DNA from 3 places in the Pseudomonas sp. GW823-FHT02F05 genome. Region 2 is predicted to be linked to each of the others. Evidence: predicted binding sites of a transcription regulator. Region 2 holds the regulator's gene; each other region holds the start of a gene.

Region 1 (6,072 bases), on a different contig from region 2:
ATCGAACCGACCTACCAGAACCTGTATGTGAAATCGAACCTGTCGGGCGAATTCACCGTGATCAACCCGTACCTGGTTCGCGACCTGAAAGCTCGTGGCCTGTGGGACTCGGTCATGATCAACGACCTGAAGTACTACGACGGGTCCGTGCAGCAGATCGAGCGCATCCCGCAAGAACTCAAAGAGCTCTACGCGACCGCCTTCGAAGTGGACACCAAGTGGATCGTTGACGCCGCCAGCCGTCGTCAGAAGTGGATCGACCAGGCCCAGTCCCTGAACCTGTACATCGCCGGCGCTTCGGGCAAGAAGCTGGACGTGACCTACCGCATGGCGTGGTACCGTGGCCTGAAAACCACTTACTACCTCCGTGCCCTGGCCGCCACCAGCACCGAGAAGTCGACCATCAACACCGGCAAGCTGAACGCAGTGTCCAGCGGCAACCACGGTGATGACTCGGTACTCGCAGCGCCAGCCGGCCCGGCACCTGTGCCAAAGGCCTGCGCCATTGACGAGCCGGATTGCGAAGCTTGCCAATAAGCTGAACCTGCCCTGGGTTTAACCACCCGAGGCAGAAAAGCCCCCGATACACCTAGGGTGTATCGGGGGCTTTTTCTTGGGCGGGCATAAAGCCCTTGTTGCGGTATTGCTGTTCGGTCAATACCTGGATGGACAGCGTGAAGCAGATGCAAATGTGGGAGGGGGCTTGCTCCCGATAGGGTGTCAGTCAATGGATACTTGGCTGATTCACCGCTATCGGGGGCAAGCCCCCTCCCACATTTTAAAGCGCTAACCTATCAGGTCATCTGAATGATGGTCTGCATGATGGTGCTTTGGGTGGAGATGGTCTTGGCGTTCGCCTGGTAGTTGCTCTGGGCCTTGATCAGGTCCACCAGCTCGTTGGTCAAGTTGACGTTGGAGTTCTCCAGGGAACTGGCCTTGATCGACCCCAGAGTGCCAGATTCCGGTGCGTCGTAGCCCGGCTGGCCCGACGCGAAGGTCTCTTTCCAGGTCGTACCGCCGGCGGGCTGCAGGCCCTGCTCGTTGTTGAAGCTGGCCAGGGAAATCTGGCCGATGGCCTTGCTCTGCTGGTTACTGAAGGTGGCGAAGAGCACGCCGCTGCCATCGATCTTCAGGCCGGTGATCTGGCCGGTGGCGTAACCATCTGTGACCGGCGGGTTACGGTAGCTGGCCGAGTTGTACTGGGTGACGGTGCCCATGTTGATGGCGATGCCATCCTTGTTAGCCGTCGCATCGTTAGCTTTCCATACTCCATCGGTCACCGTGCCAGGTACCCAATCCTTGATGGTCAAGGTGTTACCGGCAACACCGCCGGTCACGATGCTCTTGAGGTTACCAGCACCATCGAAGCTCAACGTCGACGGCACAGGCGCCTTCACGTCAGCACCGGTACCGGTAGGAGCCGAACCATCAGGATTGCGGCCATCGATCAAGGTGTAGGCCTGCCACTGGTTGGCATCGGTTTTGACCAAGTACTGCACCATCGGGTGCGCATTGCCCTGGGAGTCGTACAAGGTGGTGCTGTATTGCGTGGTGAAGCTTTCGGACTTGGTTGGATCAAACGGGTTCTTGGACTGATCGATCACCGGCGACGAGGAGTTCAGGTTGCTGGAAGAGTCCACCTTGGTAGACGCCTTCGGCGGCAGGTTCGCCAGGTTCAGCTGCAGGTCAACCAGGCCGCCTTTGGTGATTTTGCCATTCTCGTCCGCGGCATAGCCTTGCAGGCGCGAGGTGCCGGTATTGTTGGTGATATAGCCGTCTTTGTCCGCACGGAAAGCACCGCTACGGGTGTATTCCAGCGAACCGTCGCTGCCCTTCTGCACGAAGAAGCCACCACCCTGGATCGCCATGTCGAGGATGCCGCCACTCCCGTTGACGTCGCCCTGGGTGAACTGCTGGGACACCGCCGCCAGGTTCACACCGTTGCCGATGCTGTTCTGGCCGGTGCCCAGCTTGGAGGCCGCGTAGATATCCGCGAATTCCGCACGGGATGACTTGAAGCCAGTGGTCGCGACGTTGGCGATGTTGTTGCCGGTCACGTCCAGTTGTTTGTTGGCCGCATAGAGGCCGCTAAGGCCGATGTTAAAAGACATGTTTCTCTCCTCTGCCGTATTTAGCCGGCTCTATGTACCGATAGTCTGAATTTGCGACAGCTTGACGCTGCCCATGCCGCCTGCAAGGTTGAGCAGCATTTCGCCGCCGGTCTTGCTCAGGGTCACGCTGGTGACCGTGGCTGGTAGCGAGGTGGTCAGGGCCACCGCGTCACCTTTGTCGTTCTTGGTGGAGGCATTGAAGGTGTAGGTGCCGGCTGGGGCGACCTCACCCTTGTCGTTCTTGCCGTCCCAGATAAAGCTCTGGCTGCCGGCACTCTGCGCGCCCATATCCACGGTGCGTACGACGTTGCCGTCCTTGTCGGTGATCTTGACGGACACGTTGCCCACCGCCGATGGCACCGCCACTGAACCGTTCATGCTCTTGCTGGTATCCACCATGGCTTTGTCGGTCTGGATAATGATCGACCGCCCCACCAGCGACGAAGCCTGCAGCGCTTGAGAAGAGCTGAAGTTGCTGGAGATGTTGTTCACCGAGTCGTTCAGGGTGTTGATGCCTTCCAGGCTGCTGAACTGGGCAAGCTGGGCCACGAACGCGCCGTTGTCCTGGGGCGACAGCGGGTTCTGGTTTTTCAGCTGGGTCACCAGCAACTGCAGGAATGCGTCCTTGCCCAGCGCCTGGTTACCCGTGGCCGCTTTGGAAACATTCGAGACATTGTTCGACGCGTCCTTGACCTTGGAGTTGAACAGGTCCTGGACAGCCGTGTTGTTTGACGTATCAACGATGGCCATTATTTGGCGCCCCTTATCACTGACCCAGGGTCAGGACCTTCTGCATCATGGTTTTGGCGGTGTTCATCATTTCCGCGTTGGTCTGGAACGAACGGCTGGCGGAAATCATGTCAGCCATTTCCTCGACCACGTTGACGTTGGGGTAGTAGACGTAACCCTTTTCGTTCGCGGCAGGATGGTTGGGCTCGTAACGGGCCTCCAGGTTGCTCTGGTCTTCGACGACGCCCAACACCTGCACGCCGGAGCCAGCTGCGTCCTGATTCTGGAACAGCGACTCGCTGCCGCCTGCCTGGCCACCCTGGAACATGGTGGCGAATACCGGATGGCGGGCGCGATAGGTCTGGTCAATGCTCGAGGAGACGGTCTCGGCGTTGGCGATGTTACTGGCGACGGTGTTCAAACGCGTGGTCTGCGCGCTCATGCCACTGCCGGCAATATTGAAAACACTGGACAGGGACATGGCTTACTCTCCGCGCAGGGCTGACATCAGCCCTTTGAATTTGCTGTTGAGCAGGGTGAAGCTGGCTTGGAAGTTCACCGAGTTTTCGGCGTAGTTCGATTGCTCCAGCTGGGCGTCAACGGTGTTCTGGTCGATCGACGGCTGCATCGGCGTGCGATACAGCAGCGACTCGTCACCATTGCCCAGGCCTTGCGCTTCGATATGACGGCTATTGGTCATGTTCAAGGCGAAGGTGCCGTTCTTGGTCTTGTCCTGTTGTGCGGCGAGCACGGCGGAGAAGTCCAGGTCCCGAGCTTTGTAGTTCGGGGTGTCGGCGTTGGCGATGTTGTTGGCCAGGACTTCGGCACGCTGGGCGCGGAAGCCCAGGGCTTGTTCGTGGATACCGAGCGCTTTATCGAAGCTGATGCTCATGGCGGAAACCTTTAGGCTGACCTGCTGTTCGTTAGCAGGGTTATAGCAAGGTGTATGCCAAACTTGCGAAAGCCCCGTATATGAAGGGTTTCGAGGGGAGTTGCCGGCGACTATGCCAGAAAAGCGGCAAGCGATTTCCGCGTAGTGCCAGTAAAGCGGCAATGGGCAGTTGCCGCTTTACGCCAGCTTGCCGAGAAAAAAATGTGGGAGCTGGCTTGCCTGCGATGGCGGAGTGCCTGCCGACCTATTCGTCGACTGACAAAACGCTATCGCGGGCAAGCCCGGCTCCCACAGTTTTATTGCATACACCCAGGCTACTTGGCCTGGTAGATGATCCCCGGGCTGCATTGCACCATCTGGAAGTGATCCGGCAGCCCATTGAGCGCCTCGGAAGCACCGAGGAACAGATAACCTCCGCGCTTGAGCGTGCCATGGATACGCAGCAGGATGTCTTTCTTCACTTCAGCGGAGAAATAGATCAGCACATTGCGGCAGAACACCATGTCGAACTTGCCCAGGCTGGCGTAGCTGTCGAGCAGGTTGAACGAGCGGAATTCGACGCGGTTCTTGATCGGCGCCTTGATCGCCCAACGCCCCGCCCCTTTGGGATCGAAGTAACGTTGAAGGCGCTCCTGGGACAAGCCTCGGCCCAACGCCAGGCTGTCGTACTCACCGGTCTTGCAGTTGGTGAGCATAGTGCCGGACAAATCCGTGGCCACAATTTGCGCGCCAGCTTTCAACTGGCCCATGTTGGTCCGCTCGAACTCGTCGATGGACATCGAGATCGAGTACGGTTCCTGCCCCGAGGAACAGGCCGCCGACCAGATGCGCAGGCGCTGGCCCGGGCTGGCCTTGATGGCTTCCGGCAAGACTTTGTTCTTGAGCACTTCAAAGGGATAGGTATCGCGAAACCACAAGGTTTCGTTGGTAGTCATGGCATCGACCACCATTTCCTTGAGCCCACTGCGCGGCTGCCCCTGGATCCGCTGGACCAACTCACCCAGGGACTTGATGCCCTGCTGTTCCATCAGCTTGTTGAGACGGCTGGATACCAGGTACTGCTTGTTTTCACCGAGCAATATGCCACAGGCTTTTTCCAGGAAGACCCGGAACTGTTCGAAATCCAAATTACCCGTAGACAATGATGCCGCCTCTTAAATCGTGTGACCGCCAGGGGAAATCCCCTAGCCGTGATCTGCTGCCTTGATCCGGTCGACTACCCGGGATGCGAGGTCATCAGGACGGAACTTGGCCAGAAAGTCATCCGCACCGACCTTCTTGACCATTGCCTGATTGAATACCCCCGACAACGAAGTATGCAGGATGATATGCAACTTTTGCATGCGTGGATCGTTACGTATTTCGGCCGTGAGCGTGTAGCCATCCATTTCCGGCATCTCGATGTCAGAGATCATCATCAAGAATTCTTCTTCAGGCCTCTTGCCTTCGTCTGCCAGCTTGCGCAGGTAATCCAAGGCCTGGCGGCCATCATTCAGCGCTACCACCTCAACCCCGACCGTTTGCAGGCAACGCGTGACCTGCTTGCGCGCCACAGAAGAGTCGTCCACGGTCAACACACGCAGCGAAACCGCCTTGTGTGCCGTTTCGGCATCCACCACCCCGACGGAGATGGTTTCCGAGGTGGGGGCCACTTCGGCGAGGATCTTCTCCACGTCGATGATTTCCACCAACTGGTTATCGACCCGCGTCACGGCCGTCAGGTAGTGATCGCGCCCCGTGCCCTTGGGCGGCGGATGGATCTCTTCCCAGTTCATATTGACGATGCGCTCCACCGAGCGCACCAGGAAACCCTGGGTCTTGGTGTTGTATTCGGTGATGATCACGAAGGGGTTCTGGCGGTCTTGCAAACCCGCGGCCCCCGTGGCCATGGCCAGGTCAAGAATCGGAATGGTCGCGCCACGGATGTTGGCCACGCCGCACACCACCGGACTGGACTTGGGCATGATCGTCAACTTGGGACATTGCAGCACTTCACGCACTTTAAACACGTTGATGCCATACAACTGTTTGCCATCCAGGCGGAAAAGCAACAACTCCAGGCGATTCTGCCCTACCAGCTGTGTGCGCTGGTTTACTGAATCCATTACACCTGCCATGCCCAGACTCCTAAATCCTAGGGGTACGACGCGTACCCAACACTAAACGGCACGAGCTTTGCTATTTACTGAGTATGGATATTAAAACGACAGTTTCCCGACACCCTGGCCGCTCACGCTACCGTAGACTGCTCTGCGCCGCGATGGCACTGCTTGTCTCGAGCCTGGGCGCCACGGCCCGTGCCGACAACGTCACCCTGCCTGATCTACTTATCGGCGTCAC
Region 2 (6,072 bases):
CTGGGCATCCAGATGATCAGCCTCACTGGCAACCCTGAGTCAACGCTGGCCAAGGCCGCCGACGTCAACCTGAACGTGCACGTAGCCCATGAGGCCTGCCCGCTGAACCTGGCGCCCACCTCCTCCACTACCGCCGCGCTGGTAATGGGCGATGCCCTCGCGGTGGCACTGCTGGAGGCCCGCGGGTTTACGGCCGAGGACTTCGCATTTTCCCATCCGGGTGGCGCACTGGGCCGTCGCCTGCTGCTGAAAGTGGAAAATGTCATGCATCGCGGCGCCGAGCTGCCGAGCGTTCCACGCGGCACCCTGCTCAGGGATGCGCTGATGGAAATGACCCGCAAGGGCTTGGGCATGACTGCCATCGTCGAAACCGATGGCCGACTGGCAGGGATATTCACCGACGGTGACCTGCGTCGCACCCTGGACCGCACCATTGATATCCATACCGCGACCATCGACGCAGTGATGACCCCTCACGGTAAGACCGCGCGCGCCGAAATGCTCGCGGCCGAAGCGTTGAAAATCATGGAAGATCACCGCATAGGTGCTCTTATCGTGGTCGACGACGATGACCGGCCGATCGGGGCCCTTAACCTTGGCGACTTGCTGCGCGCAGGAGTGATGTAAATGAACAGCGACCTGTTGCAACGCGGTAAAGACATCAAGCTGGCGATTTTCGACGTTGACGGCGTGCTGACCGATGGCCGCCTGTACTTCCTCGAAGACGGCAGCGAATTCAAGACCTTCAACACCCTCGACGGCCAAGGCATCAAGATGCTGATGGCAGCGGGCGTGCAAACCGCAATTATCAGCGGTCGAAAAACACCGGTTGTGGAACGCCGTGCACAAAACCTCGGTATTCCTCACCTGTATCAGGGCCGCGAGGATAAACTGGTGGTGCTGGACGAGCTTCTTGGCCAACTCAACCTAAGCTATGAACAAGTCGCCTATCTGGGCGACGACCTGCCAGACCTGCCGGTGATTCGCCGGGTGGGCCTGGGCATGGCCGTCGCAAATGCCGCGGCGTTTGTCCGCGAACACGCCCATGGCATCACCACCGCCCGTGGCGGCGAGGGTGCCGCCCGCGAGTTCTGCGAGTTGATCCTGCGTGCCCAAGGCAGTCTTGAAGCGGCCCACGCCGCCTACCTATAGAGCGTTATATGCTGAGTAAAAAGATTCGCAACTTCCTGTTATTCGGGGTCATCGCCGCGCTGCTCCTGGCGGTGGGCTACTGGAATATCAGCCCGGAGCGCTTTCTCGACAAGCCTGTTGCACAGGTTGACGAAGGCCTTATCGACTATTACGCCACCAATGCCTACAGCATTCAGTATCTGCCCGACGGCAAGGTGCAGTATGAGATGACATCGGACAAGGTCGAGCACTTGAAGGCTTCCGAAGTCAGCCTGCTGACGAATCCGGACCTGAACCTGTATCGCGGCACCGAATTTCCCTGGCACGTGACCAGCAAGCGTGGCGAAGTCAACCCTGACGGCACCGAAGTTGAACTGATCGACTCGGTTCGCGTCGCACGTACAGACGCGCAGAACCGCGACACCATCATTACCAGCAGTCGCATGACCGTATTCCCACAGAAGCAATATGCGCAGACCGAGCAAGACGTTAGAATCGACGGCGCTGGCGGTGTATCGACTGGCAAGGGAATGAAAGCGTATTTGAAAGAAAGCAGGATACACCTGCTATCGAACGTAAGAGGACAGTATGAGGCTCGTTAAAACTCTCCCTATTTTGCTCGGTCTGGGCGCAGCACTGGGAAGCGTGAGCGCCTGGGCTCTGCCGAACGATAGCCAGCAACCGATCCACATCTCGGCTGACGATGCGCAGCTCGATGACAAGCAAGGTGTCGCCACCTACACCGGCGGCGTGATCATCACCCAAGGCTCGATGAAGATTACCGGCAACACGGTGACCCTGACTCGTACCAAGACCGGCGATATCGATGTGGTGACTTCGGTCGGCAACCTGGCTTATTTCGAGCAGAAGCAGTCCGCTACCGATACAGGCCCCATGAAAGGCTACGGCAAGACTATCCAGTATCACGCCCAGCAGAACCGCATCGTACTGATTGATCAGGCCAAGGTGCTGAGCCCGGACGGCAACTCCACGGAAGGTGAAAAAATCACCTATGACACCGTGAAGCAGATCGCTAACGCCGGTCGCGCCAACGGCAACAAGGTCACCGCACCCCGCCCACGCATCGACATGGTTATCCAGCCGAAGAAGAAGGCCGAGTAATGGCAACCCTGAAAGCCCAGCATCTGGCCAAGGCCTATAAAAGCCGCCAGGTGGTACGCGACGTCAGCCTGTCGATCGACAGCGGCCAGATCGTCGGCCTGCTCGGTCCTAACGGTGCCGGCAAAACCACCTGCTTCTATATGATCGTCGGGCTGGTCCAGGCGGACCAGGGTCGCGTATTGATCGACGACCTGGACGTCAGCCACCAACCCATGCACGGTCGTGCACGGGCAGGTATCGGCTATCTTCCGCAGGAGGCGTCGATCTTCCGTAAACTGTCGGTAGCCGACAACATCATGGCGATCCTCGAGACCCGCAAGGAACTCGATCGCGATGGCCGCCGCCAGGAGCTGGAAAGCCTGCTGCAGGAATTCCACATCAACCATATTCGCGACAACCTCGGCATGAGCTTGTCCGGTGGTGAACGTCGTCGCGTGGAAATCGCCCGCGCCCTGGCGACCGCGCCGAAATTCATCCTGCTGGATGAACCCTTTGCCGGCGTCGACCCGATTTCGGTGGGCGACATCAAGCAGATCATCCATCACCTCAAGGCCAAGGGCATTGGCGTGCTGATCACCGATCACAACGTGCGCGAAACCCTCGATATCTGCGAAACCGCGTATATCGTCAACGATGGTCAGCTGATTGCCGAAGGCGATGCCGAGACTATCCTGGCCAACGAGCTGGTGAAGGAAGTGTACCTGGGTCACGAGTTCCGCCTGTAAACACAGGGGTATCGCGCTCTTACCTGGAGCGTGCGGGAGTCAATGGAAACCTCGGTTTTTTTATTGTTACCGCGCTCTAGGCAAAGGCCCCGAGATCAGGCATATAATTTGCTTATGTTTGGCGCTCACGCGCCCTGTCGTGGATGGCGCATTGCGCCGGCGAATAAGGTGTTAAGCCCCTGCCATGAAACCATCGCTAGTCCTGAGAATGGGCCAGCAGCTGACGATGACACCGCAGCTGCAACAGGCCATCCGCCTGCTCCAATTGTCGACCCTGGACCTGCAACAGGAGATCCAGGAGGCCCTGGAGTCCAATCCGATGCTCGAACGCCAGGAAGAAGGCGACGACTTCGATAACGCAGATCCTCTGGCCGATAACATCGAGCAAAAACCCAATTCCGACGTGCAGGAACCCTCCTATCAGGAAACCGCCCCGACGGTGGACAACCTGGAGGAAGGCGACTGGAACGAACGCATTCCCAACGAGCTTCCCGTGGACACCGCCTGGGAAGACGTCTACCAGACCAGCGCCAGCAGCCTGCCAAGCAGCGATGATGACGAGTGGGACTTCACTACCCGCACGTCGGCGGGCGAGAGCCTTCAGAGCCACTTGCTGTGGCAACTGAACCTGGCGCCGATGTCCGATACCGATCGCCTGATCGCGGTAACCCTGATCGATTGCATCAATAATCAGGGTTACCTGGACGAAACCCTCGACGAGATCCTCGAGGCCTTCGACCCGGAACTGGATATCGAACTGGACGAAATCGAAGCCGTCCTGCACCGCATCCAGCAATTCGAGCCCGCAGGCATCGGCGCACGCACACTCAGCGAGTGCCTGTTACTGCAACTGCGCCAATTACCGGCCAAGACGCCATGGCTCACGGAAGCGCAACGCTTGGTCAGTGACTACATCGACCTGCTGGGCAGTCGCGACTACAGCCAACTGATGCGCCGTATGAAGCTCAAGGAAGATGACTTGCGCCAGGTCATCGAACTGGTGCAAAGCCTCAACCCGCGTCCAGGCTCGCAGATCGAGTCCAGCGAAGCCGAATATGTGGTGCCCGACGTCATTGTGCGCAAGGACAACGAACGCTGGCTGGTGGAGCTGAACCAGGAGTCAGTACCGCGCCTGCGGGTCAACCCGCAATACGCAGGTTTTGTGCGCCGCGCCGACACCAGCGCCGATAACACCTTCATGCGCAACCAGTTGCAGGAAGCGCGGTGGTTCATCAAGAGCCTGCAAAGCCGCAACGAAACCCTGATGAAAGTCGCAACCCAGATCGTCGAACACCAGCGCGGTTTCCTGGAGTACGGCGACGAGGCCATGAAGCCTCTCGTGCTGCACGACATCGCCGAAGCCGTCGGCATGCATGAGTCGACGATTTCCCGGGTTACCACGCAGAAATTCATGCATACCCCACGGGGTATTTATGAGCTGAAATACTTTTTCTCCAGCCACGTCAGCACCTCTGAAGGCGGTGAATGCTCGTCCACGGCGATCCGCGCGATCATCAAAAAACTGGTTGCCGCTGAAAATCAGAAAAAGCCGTTGAGTGACAGCAAGATCGCTGGTTTACTGGAGGCACAAGGCATTCAGGTCGCCCGTCGAACCGTCGCCAAGTACCGCGAGTCCCTAGGGATCGCGCCTTCCAGCGAGCGTAAGCGGTTGATGTGACGGGCGGGCCACAGCGTTCCAGTGGTGGGTATTCCTGCCCACCGCTTTATGCACTGGCAACGAAGGAGAAGCTGTATGCAAGTCAACATCAGTGGACACCAGCTGGAAGTCACCAAGCCCCTGCGTGAATACACCGAGAGCAAACTGAACAAGCTTGCGGGGCATTTTGACAAGATCACCAACGTGCAGGTCATCATGGAGGTCGATAAGCTCAAGCAGAAAATCGAGGCCACCCTGCACGTACCGAATGCCAAGCTCGTCGCCAATGCGGAACATGAAGATATGTACGCGGCCATTGACTCCCTCTACGACAAGCTCGACCGCCAACTCATAAAGCATAAGGAAAAGAATCTGCACCTGATGCAAGGTACAGGTCGTTAACTCTCCCCCCATGATCCGACTTGAAAACATCCTGACCCCCGGCCGTTCCCTCGTGAACGTGCCGGGCGGCAGTAAAAAGCGCGCCCTCGAACAAATTGCCAACCTGATCGCCCGGGAAATTCCGGATCTGGAGATGCAAGATGTCTTCGAAGCTCTGATTGCCCGTGAAAAACTCGGCTCCACCGGTTTTGGCAACGGCATTGCGATCCCGCACTGCCGCCTCAAAGGTTGTGATAAACCTGTGAGCGCGCTGATGCACCTGGACGCTCCGATTGATTTCGACGCCATCGACGGCGCCCCGGTCGACCTGCTGTTTGTGCTGCTGGTCCCGGAAGCCGCCACCGATGCGCACCTGGAACTGCTACGGCAGATTGCCAGCATGCTAGACCGCAAGGATGTACGCGACAAACTGCGCAGCGCCTCCAGCAATGAAGCGTTGTACCAAGTTGTCCTGGATGAACAAAACGGGCAGTAATCATGCGTTTGATCATCGTCAGCGGTCGCTCCGGCTCCGGTAAGAGCACCGCCCTCAATGTGCTTGAGGACAACGGCTTCTATTGCATCGACAACCTGCCTGCCGGCCTGCTGCCAGAGCTGGCGGAGCGTGCACTGATCCATACCGAATTGGCGCAGCCGCTCGTTGCGGTCTCGATTGATGCGCGCAACCTACCCAGCCACCTCTCGCGCTTCCCGGAACTGTTGGAAGAAGTGCGTGCCAAGCACATTCATTGCGATGTGCTGTACCTGGATGCCGACGAAGAGACCCTGCTCAAGCGTTTCTCCGAAACCCGTCGACGCCACCCCCTCAGCAGCGCCAACCGTTCCCTGGCCGAAGCCATCGAGGACGAGACCAAGCTGCTCGGGCCGATCATTGACCTGGCCGACCTGAAGATCAACACCACCAACCTGAACCTGTATCAGTTGCGCGACGCGATCAAGCTGCGCCTGCTGAACCAGCCTGAGCCGGGCACAGCGTTTCTGGTCGAGTCGTTTGGCTTCAAGCGGGGCATGCCGGTAGATGCCGACCTTGTGTTC
Region 3 (6,072 bases), on a different contig from region 2:
TCCAGGTCCGAGTGGGCGGTCATGATGATCACCGGCAGGCGCGGGTGCTGCTCGCGAATGCGCGCCAGCAAGTCCAGGCCACTGGCGCCAGGCATGCGGATATCGGAAATGATCACGTCCGGCTGCTGACGTGCCAGGCGGCTCATCACCCCATCGGCGCTGTCGAAGCTCTGGGTGGTCATGCCTTCTTGTTGCAAGGCTTTCTCGAGGACCCAGCGGATAGAACGGTCGTCATCGACGATCCAGACAGTTTCACTACGGCTCATGTCGTGGGGGCTCCTTGTTCCAATGGCAGGAAGATCGAGAACGTGGTGTGGCCAGGGTGGCTCTCACATTCGATCAGGCCCTGGTGCTGGCTGATGATGTTCTGGGTGATGGCCAGGCCCAGCCCGGTACCGTCCGGGCGGCCGCTGACCATGGGAAAGAAGATGGTTTCCTGCAGCTCCGCAGGAATGCCGGGGCCGTTGTCGATGATCTCCACCTTGGTCACCAGGCGGTGGCGCACATGGCCGATGGTGAACTGGCGCAGGGCGCGGGTGCGCAGGCTGATGCGGCCCAGGCGTAGCTCATTCTGGCTGCTGATGGCCTGCATGGCGTTGCGCACGATGTTGAGCACCGCCTGGATCATCTGTTCGCGGTCGATCAACACGTCGGGAATACTTGGGTCGTAGTCGCGCACCAAGGTGATGCAGCCTTGGCTTTCGGCCTCGACCAATTGGCAGACGCGCTCCAGCACCTCATGCACGTTGGTCATTGCCAGGGACGGCAGCTTGTTGGAGCCCAGCATGCGGTCCACCAGGTTACGCAGGCGGTCGGCTTCTTCGATGATGACGTTGGTGTAGTCCTTGAGGTGCTCGTCCGGCAGCTCGCGGGACAACAACTGTGCCGCGCCGCGAATACCGCCCAGCGGGTTTTTGATCTCATGGGCGAGGCCGCGCACCAGCATCTTGCTGGTTTCCTGCTTGGACAGCTGCGCTTCCTCCTTGGTGATGCGCAGCAGGCGGTCGCGGGGGTGGACTTCGAGCAGCAGCAGGGTCGCGCCATTGCTCAGGATCGGGGTCACGGCGTAGTCGACGGTCAACGTTTGCCCGGTGAGCGCGGTGAGCATCGCTTCGCGCTTGGTGAACGGGTGTGCCTGCTCCACGGCCTGGCGCAACGAACTCAAGGCTTCGGCCGACTCGGTGAACAATTCGCTGATGAACTGCCCATGGCTGCGCTGGCCGCTGATGGCCAGGAGCATCTCCGCCGCCGGGTTCATGTACTCAAGGCGCAGGTCGGCATTGAGCAGGATGGTCGCGGTGGTCAGGTTGTCGAGTAACAAACGGTGCAGTGCATCGCTGATGGTCATCGGGACCTCTTTTGGAGCAAGGCGTGGGCTTGAGGCACACGCTGATACAAGGAAAATGCAAAAACCAAACCAAGGCTCCGAAAAGAAGCGCTAATGCCCTGAAATAAGGGTTTCAGGCGCGAAACTGTGGCGTTCTGCCAGCCTCAACGGGAAGTTTCGAACCAAAATGGGCTGGGCAATTGAGAAGGGTGCAGGCTATCGCACCAATATAGTGCGGTTTTGTGAAGGTTGTTCAGCAACTGAAGATTTAAGGCGAATCGCAGTCAGTGTGGAGCTGGCTTGCCTGCGATAGCGGTGGTGCATTCAACACCGCTATCGCAGGCAAGCCAGCTCCCACATTTTTAATTGGATTTGCAGTCCTTTTAATCTTTATAGATGCAAAGCTCGGCGGTGGCGCGGATCATCGCCAGTTGGCGCAGCGGATCATTCAGCGGTTCGTGCACGGCCTCGGCCAGCCATTGCGGGCACTGCGGGTCGGTGCGCTGTGGAGTGAAGTCGGCCAGTTGCTGCAGCAGCCTTTTTTGCAGCTCGTCCAGTCGAGGGCGGATCTGCTGGACCAGGTCCGGGCGCGGGTCGTCGGGCGCTTTGCCCTGGAACTGCCAATCGGACAGATGGGTGTATTGCACCAGTTTGTTGGCTTCGATCTGGGCGGCGAAGAACTGCTCGGCAGCGGCCGGGTCCAGCTTGTAGCTCGGCGCCTGGGCAGTGACGCTGGCGATCACCTCTTGCTCGCGCTTCTTGTCCTCCACGGGTTTGTGGCTGTCCCATTTGCTCAGTGCTACCTGGTCGGCAATCTCCAGGCGTTCGGCGATGCTGTTGAGCAAGGGTTCGAGCGTAGGCGGCGCAGCGCTCGCACTGGCACTGATGAACAGCAGGGCAAATACAAGTCGATATTTCAAGGGCGATCCTCTGTAGGAGCGAGCTTGCTCGCGAAGGTCGCTAACGATAACGCGCCAATGTTGAAAAAATGCGGTGTCTTTGCGTTTTTCGCGAGCAAGCTCGCTCCTACAGGAGGGGGACGTAAATAATCTCAGGCAAAAAAAAGACCTCCCGAAGGAGATCTTTCTCATCACGCTACCTCAAGCAGCGCTACCGGATTAGCAGCTGTAGTACAGCTCGTATTCCAGTGGGTGTACGAAGGTGCGTACTTTGATTTCTTCTTCGCTTTTCAGGGCGATGTAAGCGTCGATGAAGTCGTCGCTGAAAACTCCGCCTTTGGTCAGGAACGCACGGCCCTTGTCCAGCTCTTCCAGGGCTTCTTTCAGGCTGCCGCACACTTGTGGGATCTCTTTGGCCTCTTCAGGCGGCAGGTCGTACAAGTTTTTGTCAGCGGCGTCGCCAGGGTGGATCTTGTTCTGGATACCGTCCAGGCCGGCCATCATCAGGGCGGCGAAGGCCAGGTAAGGGTTGGCAGCCGGGTCTGGGAAGCGCGCTTCGATACGACGGCCTTTAGGGCTGTTGACGTAAGGAATACGGATCGAGGCGGAGCGGTTGCGTGCCGAGTAGGCCAGCATCACCGGCGCTTCAAAACCTGGGACCAGACGCTTGTAGGAGTTGGTCGACGGGTTGGTGAAGCCGTTCAGGGCCTTGCCGTGCTTGATGATGCCGCCGATGAAGTACAGAGCGGTGTCGGACAGGCCGGCATAGCCTTCGCCGGCGAAGGTGTTCTTGCCGTCTTTGGAAATCGATACGTGAACGTGCATGCCCGAGCCGTTATCGCCGTACAGCGGCTTAGGCATGAAGGTAGCGGTGCGGCCATAGGCATCGGCAACGTTGTGCACGCAGTATTTCAGGGTTTGAACTTCGTCAGCCTTCTTCACCAGCGTGTTGAATTTCACGCCGATTTCGTTCTGGCCGGCAGTCGCCACTTCGTGGTGGTGAACTTCAACGGTCTGGCCCATTTCTTCCAGTGCGTTGCACATGGAGGTACGGATTTCATGGTCGAAGTCGAACGGTGGTACTGGGAAGTAGCCGCCTTTCACGCCTGGACGGTGGCCTTTGTTGCCGCCTTCCACGTCCTGGTCGGACATCCACGAGCCTTGCTCGGAGAAAATCTTGAACATGGAGCCGGAGATGTCGGATTTGAACTTCACCGAGTCGAAGATGAAGAACTCTGGCTCAGGGCCGAAGAATGCGGTGTCGCCGATACCGGTGGACTTCAGGTATTCCTCGGCACGGTGGGCGATGGCGCGTGGGTCGCGGTCATAGCCTTGCATGGTCGAAGGTTCGATGATGTCGCACACCAGGATCAGGGTCGGCTCTTCGGTGAATGGGTCGAGTACGGCGGTGCTGTCGTCTGGCAGCAGGATCATGTCGGAGGCTTCGATGCCTTTCCAGCCTGCGATGGAGGAACCGTCGAACATCTTGCCGACTTCGAAGAAGTCATCTTCCAGCGCATCGCGAGCCGGCATGGTCACGTGGTGCTGAGTGCCTTTTGTGTCCGTGAAGCGCAGATCAATCCATTTAACGTCATGATCTTTGATGAGTTGAACCGACTTCGACATGGTGTCCTCCGGGTGGCTTCGGGCTTGGGGTAGTGGAGTTAGCCCTTAGAATTTGGGTGATGCCGGCGCGGATACTCCGCCAAGGCAACCTGCCTCACAAGAGAGCAAATTGCATGCCAGTGCGCCAACATGGCCGTTTTGCCTCAAAATGGCCCCTATAACGGTGCAATCGGCAAAAACGGCATAAATAGCGCACTGCAATGTAGCGTTTATTTGTGCAAATGACCCGTTTTGGTGCATTGCGTATGCAATGCATATTAACTGGTTAAACCTTGAGCGATTTCCGCTATAATCCGCGCCCCCCTTTTTCAGCAGGCCCGGCGCGCGCTGTTTCCATGAAATTAATCGTTAAAGTCTTCCCCGAGATCACCATCAAAAGCCGACCGGTACGGACGCGTTTCATCCGTCAGTTGGCCAAGAACATCCGTGCCGTGCTCCGTGACCTGGACCCGGCTGTGGTGGTGAACGGCGTGTGGGACAACCTCGAGCTGGAAACCCGCATTACCGACGCCAAAGCCTTGAAGGACATGACCGAGCGCCTGAGCTGCATGCCGGGCATCGCGCATTTCCTGCAGGTGGATGAGTACCCGCTGGGCGACTTCGACGACATCACCGAAAAGTGCAAGCAGCACTACGGTAGTGCGCTTGAAGGCAAGATTTTTTCGGTGCGCTGCAAGCGTGCCGGCAAGCATCCGTTCAGCTCCATGGACGTCGAGAAATACGTCGGCAGCAAGCTGCGTCGCGAGTGCGGTGCCGCTGGAATTTCCCTGAAAGCGCCACAAATTGAAGTGCGCATGGAAATTCGCGACCAACGGTTGTTCGTGATCCACAGCCAGCACAACAGCATCGGCGGCTACCCGCTGGGTGCCCTGGAACAGACCCTGGTATTGATGTCCGGCGGTTTCGATTCCACGGTTGCGGCCTACCAGATCATGCGTCGCGGCCTGATGAGCCACTTCTGCTTCTTCAACCTGGGCGGGCGTGCACATGAATTGGGCGTGATGGAAGTTGCGCACTTTATCTGGAAGAAATACGGCAGCTCCCAACGCGTGCTATTTGTAAGCGTACCGTTCGAGGAAGTGCTGGGCGAAATTCTCGGCAAAGTCGATAACAGTCATATGGGCGTAGTATTGAAGCGTATGATGTTGCGCGCTGCGTCCCGAATCGCCGATCAATTGCAGATCGACGCCCTGGTGACCGGCGAAGCGATTTCCCAGGTTTCCAGCCAGACGCTGCCTAACCTGTCGATCATTGACTGCGTGACCGAGAAGCTGGTGCTACGCCCGCTGATCGCCAGCCACAAGCAGGACATCATCGACCTGGCAGAGCAAATCGGCACCGCCGACTTTGCCAAGCATATGCCTGAATACTGCGGGGTCATTTCGGTGAACCCCAAGACTCACGCCAAGCGTCACCGCGTGGAGCATGAAGAAAAAGAATTCGACATGGCGATTCTGGAGCGTGCGCTCGAGAACGCCAAGCTGGTGCCAATCGATCGAGTGATCGACGAATTGGGCCAGGATGTGCAGATCGAAGAAGTCAGCGAAGCCCTGGCGGGCCAGATCGTCGTCGACATCCGTCATCCGGATGCCGCCGAAGATGAGCCGCTGGAAATCGCTGGCATCGACGTGCAAACGCTGCCGTTCTACGCACTGAACGCGCGTTTCAAGGAACTGGATAACAGCCGTCAGTACCTGTTGTATTGCGACAAAGGCGTGATGAGTCGCCTGCATGCCCACCATTTGCTCAGTGAGGGGCATGCCAATGTGCGCGTTTATCGACCGAGCTAAGAGCCCGGGGCTGTTTGCCTGTGGCCTGCGTCACCGGCCCCCCGACTCTGCCGTCAAGCTGTAACGGCAAGGCCTGACTCTACTGTTAATCGCTGCCACGACCTGTCAGCACACCGAATCCTCTGATCGAGATACACAAGTGATCGAAAATCTACGTAACATCGCCATCATTGCTCACGTTGACCATGGTAAAACCACCCTGGTAGACAAACTCCTGCGTCAATCCGGCACCCTGGAGCGCAACGAGCTCAACGACGAGCGCGTGATGGACTCCAACGACCAGGAAAAAGAGCGCGGTATTACCATCCTGGCAAAAAACACCGCTATCAACTGGAACGGCTACCACATCAACATCGTGGATACCCCGGGCCACGCCGACTTCGGCGGCGAAGTAGAGCGCGTAATGTCGATGGTTGACTCCGTTCTGCTG

What was found. The regulator sigma-54, encoded in region 2, starts transcription at its own class of promoters, with help from an activator protein. The targets are predictions, from matches to a motif close to ANTGGCATNNANNTTGCTNT.
Region 1: a site for sigma-54 is predicted at 3,775-3,794, ahead of flgB (flagellar basal body rod protein FlgB). Genes of this name have one in related genera too.
Region 3: a site for sigma-54 is predicted at 3,954-3,973, ahead of glnA (type I glutamate--ammonia ligase). Genes of this name have one in related genera too.

What each region holds. Positions count from the first base shown of each region.
Region 1 covers NZ_JBXAJM010000015.1:167,333-173,404, forward strand. Annotated here, with positions in the region: gene AC1RAC_RS19005 (ribonucleoside-diphosphate reductase subunit alpha) at 1-537, shown strand, start outside; gene flgE (flagellar hook protein FlgE) at 795-2,111, opposite strand; gene flgD (flagellar hook assembly protein FlgD) at 2,142-2,861, opposite strand; gene flgC (flagellar basal body rod protein FlgC) at 2,878-3,321, opposite strand; gene flgB (flagellar basal body rod protein FlgB) at 3,325-3,732, opposite strand; gene cheR (protein-glutamate O-methyltransferase CheR) at 4,047-4,874, opposite strand; gene AC1RAC_RS19035 (chemotaxis protein CheV) at 4,917-5,849, opposite strand; gene flgA (flagellar basal body P-ring formation chaperone FlgA) at 5,924-6,072, shown strand, end outside.
Region 2 covers NZ_JBXAJM010000019.1:110,778-116,849, reverse strand. Annotated here, with positions in the region: gene AC1RAC_RS21930 (KpsF/GutQ family sugar-phosphate isomerase) at 1-627, shown strand, start outside; gene AC1RAC_RS21925 (KdsC family phosphatase) at 628-1,152, shown strand; gene lptC (LPS export ABC transporter periplasmic protein LptC) at 1,161-1,733, shown strand; gene lptA (lipopolysaccharide transport periplasmic protein LptA) at 1,720-2,253, shown strand; gene lptB (LPS export ABC transporter ATP-binding protein) at 2,253-2,978, shown strand; gene AC1RAC_RS21905 (RNA polymerase factor sigma-54) at 3,163-4,656, shown strand; gene hpf (ribosome hibernation-promoting factor, HPF/YfiA family) at 4,732-5,037, shown strand; gene ptsN (PTS IIA-like nitrogen regulatory protein PtsN) at 5,048-5,512, shown strand; gene rapZ (RNase adapter RapZ) at 5,515-6,072, shown strand, end outside.
Region 3 covers NZ_JBXAJM010000008.1:162,836-168,907, reverse strand. Annotated here, with positions in the region: gene ntrC (nitrogen regulation protein NR(I)) at 1-266, opposite strand, end outside; gene glnL (nitrogen regulation protein NR(II)) at 263-1,348, opposite strand; gene AC1RAC_RS12020 (chorismate mutase) at 1,711-2,247, opposite strand; gene glnA (type I glutamate--ammonia ligase) at 2,446-3,852, opposite strand; gene thiI (tRNA uracil 4-sulfurtransferase ThiI) at 4,188-5,642, shown strand; gene typA (translational GTPase TypA) at 5,782-6,072, shown strand, end outside.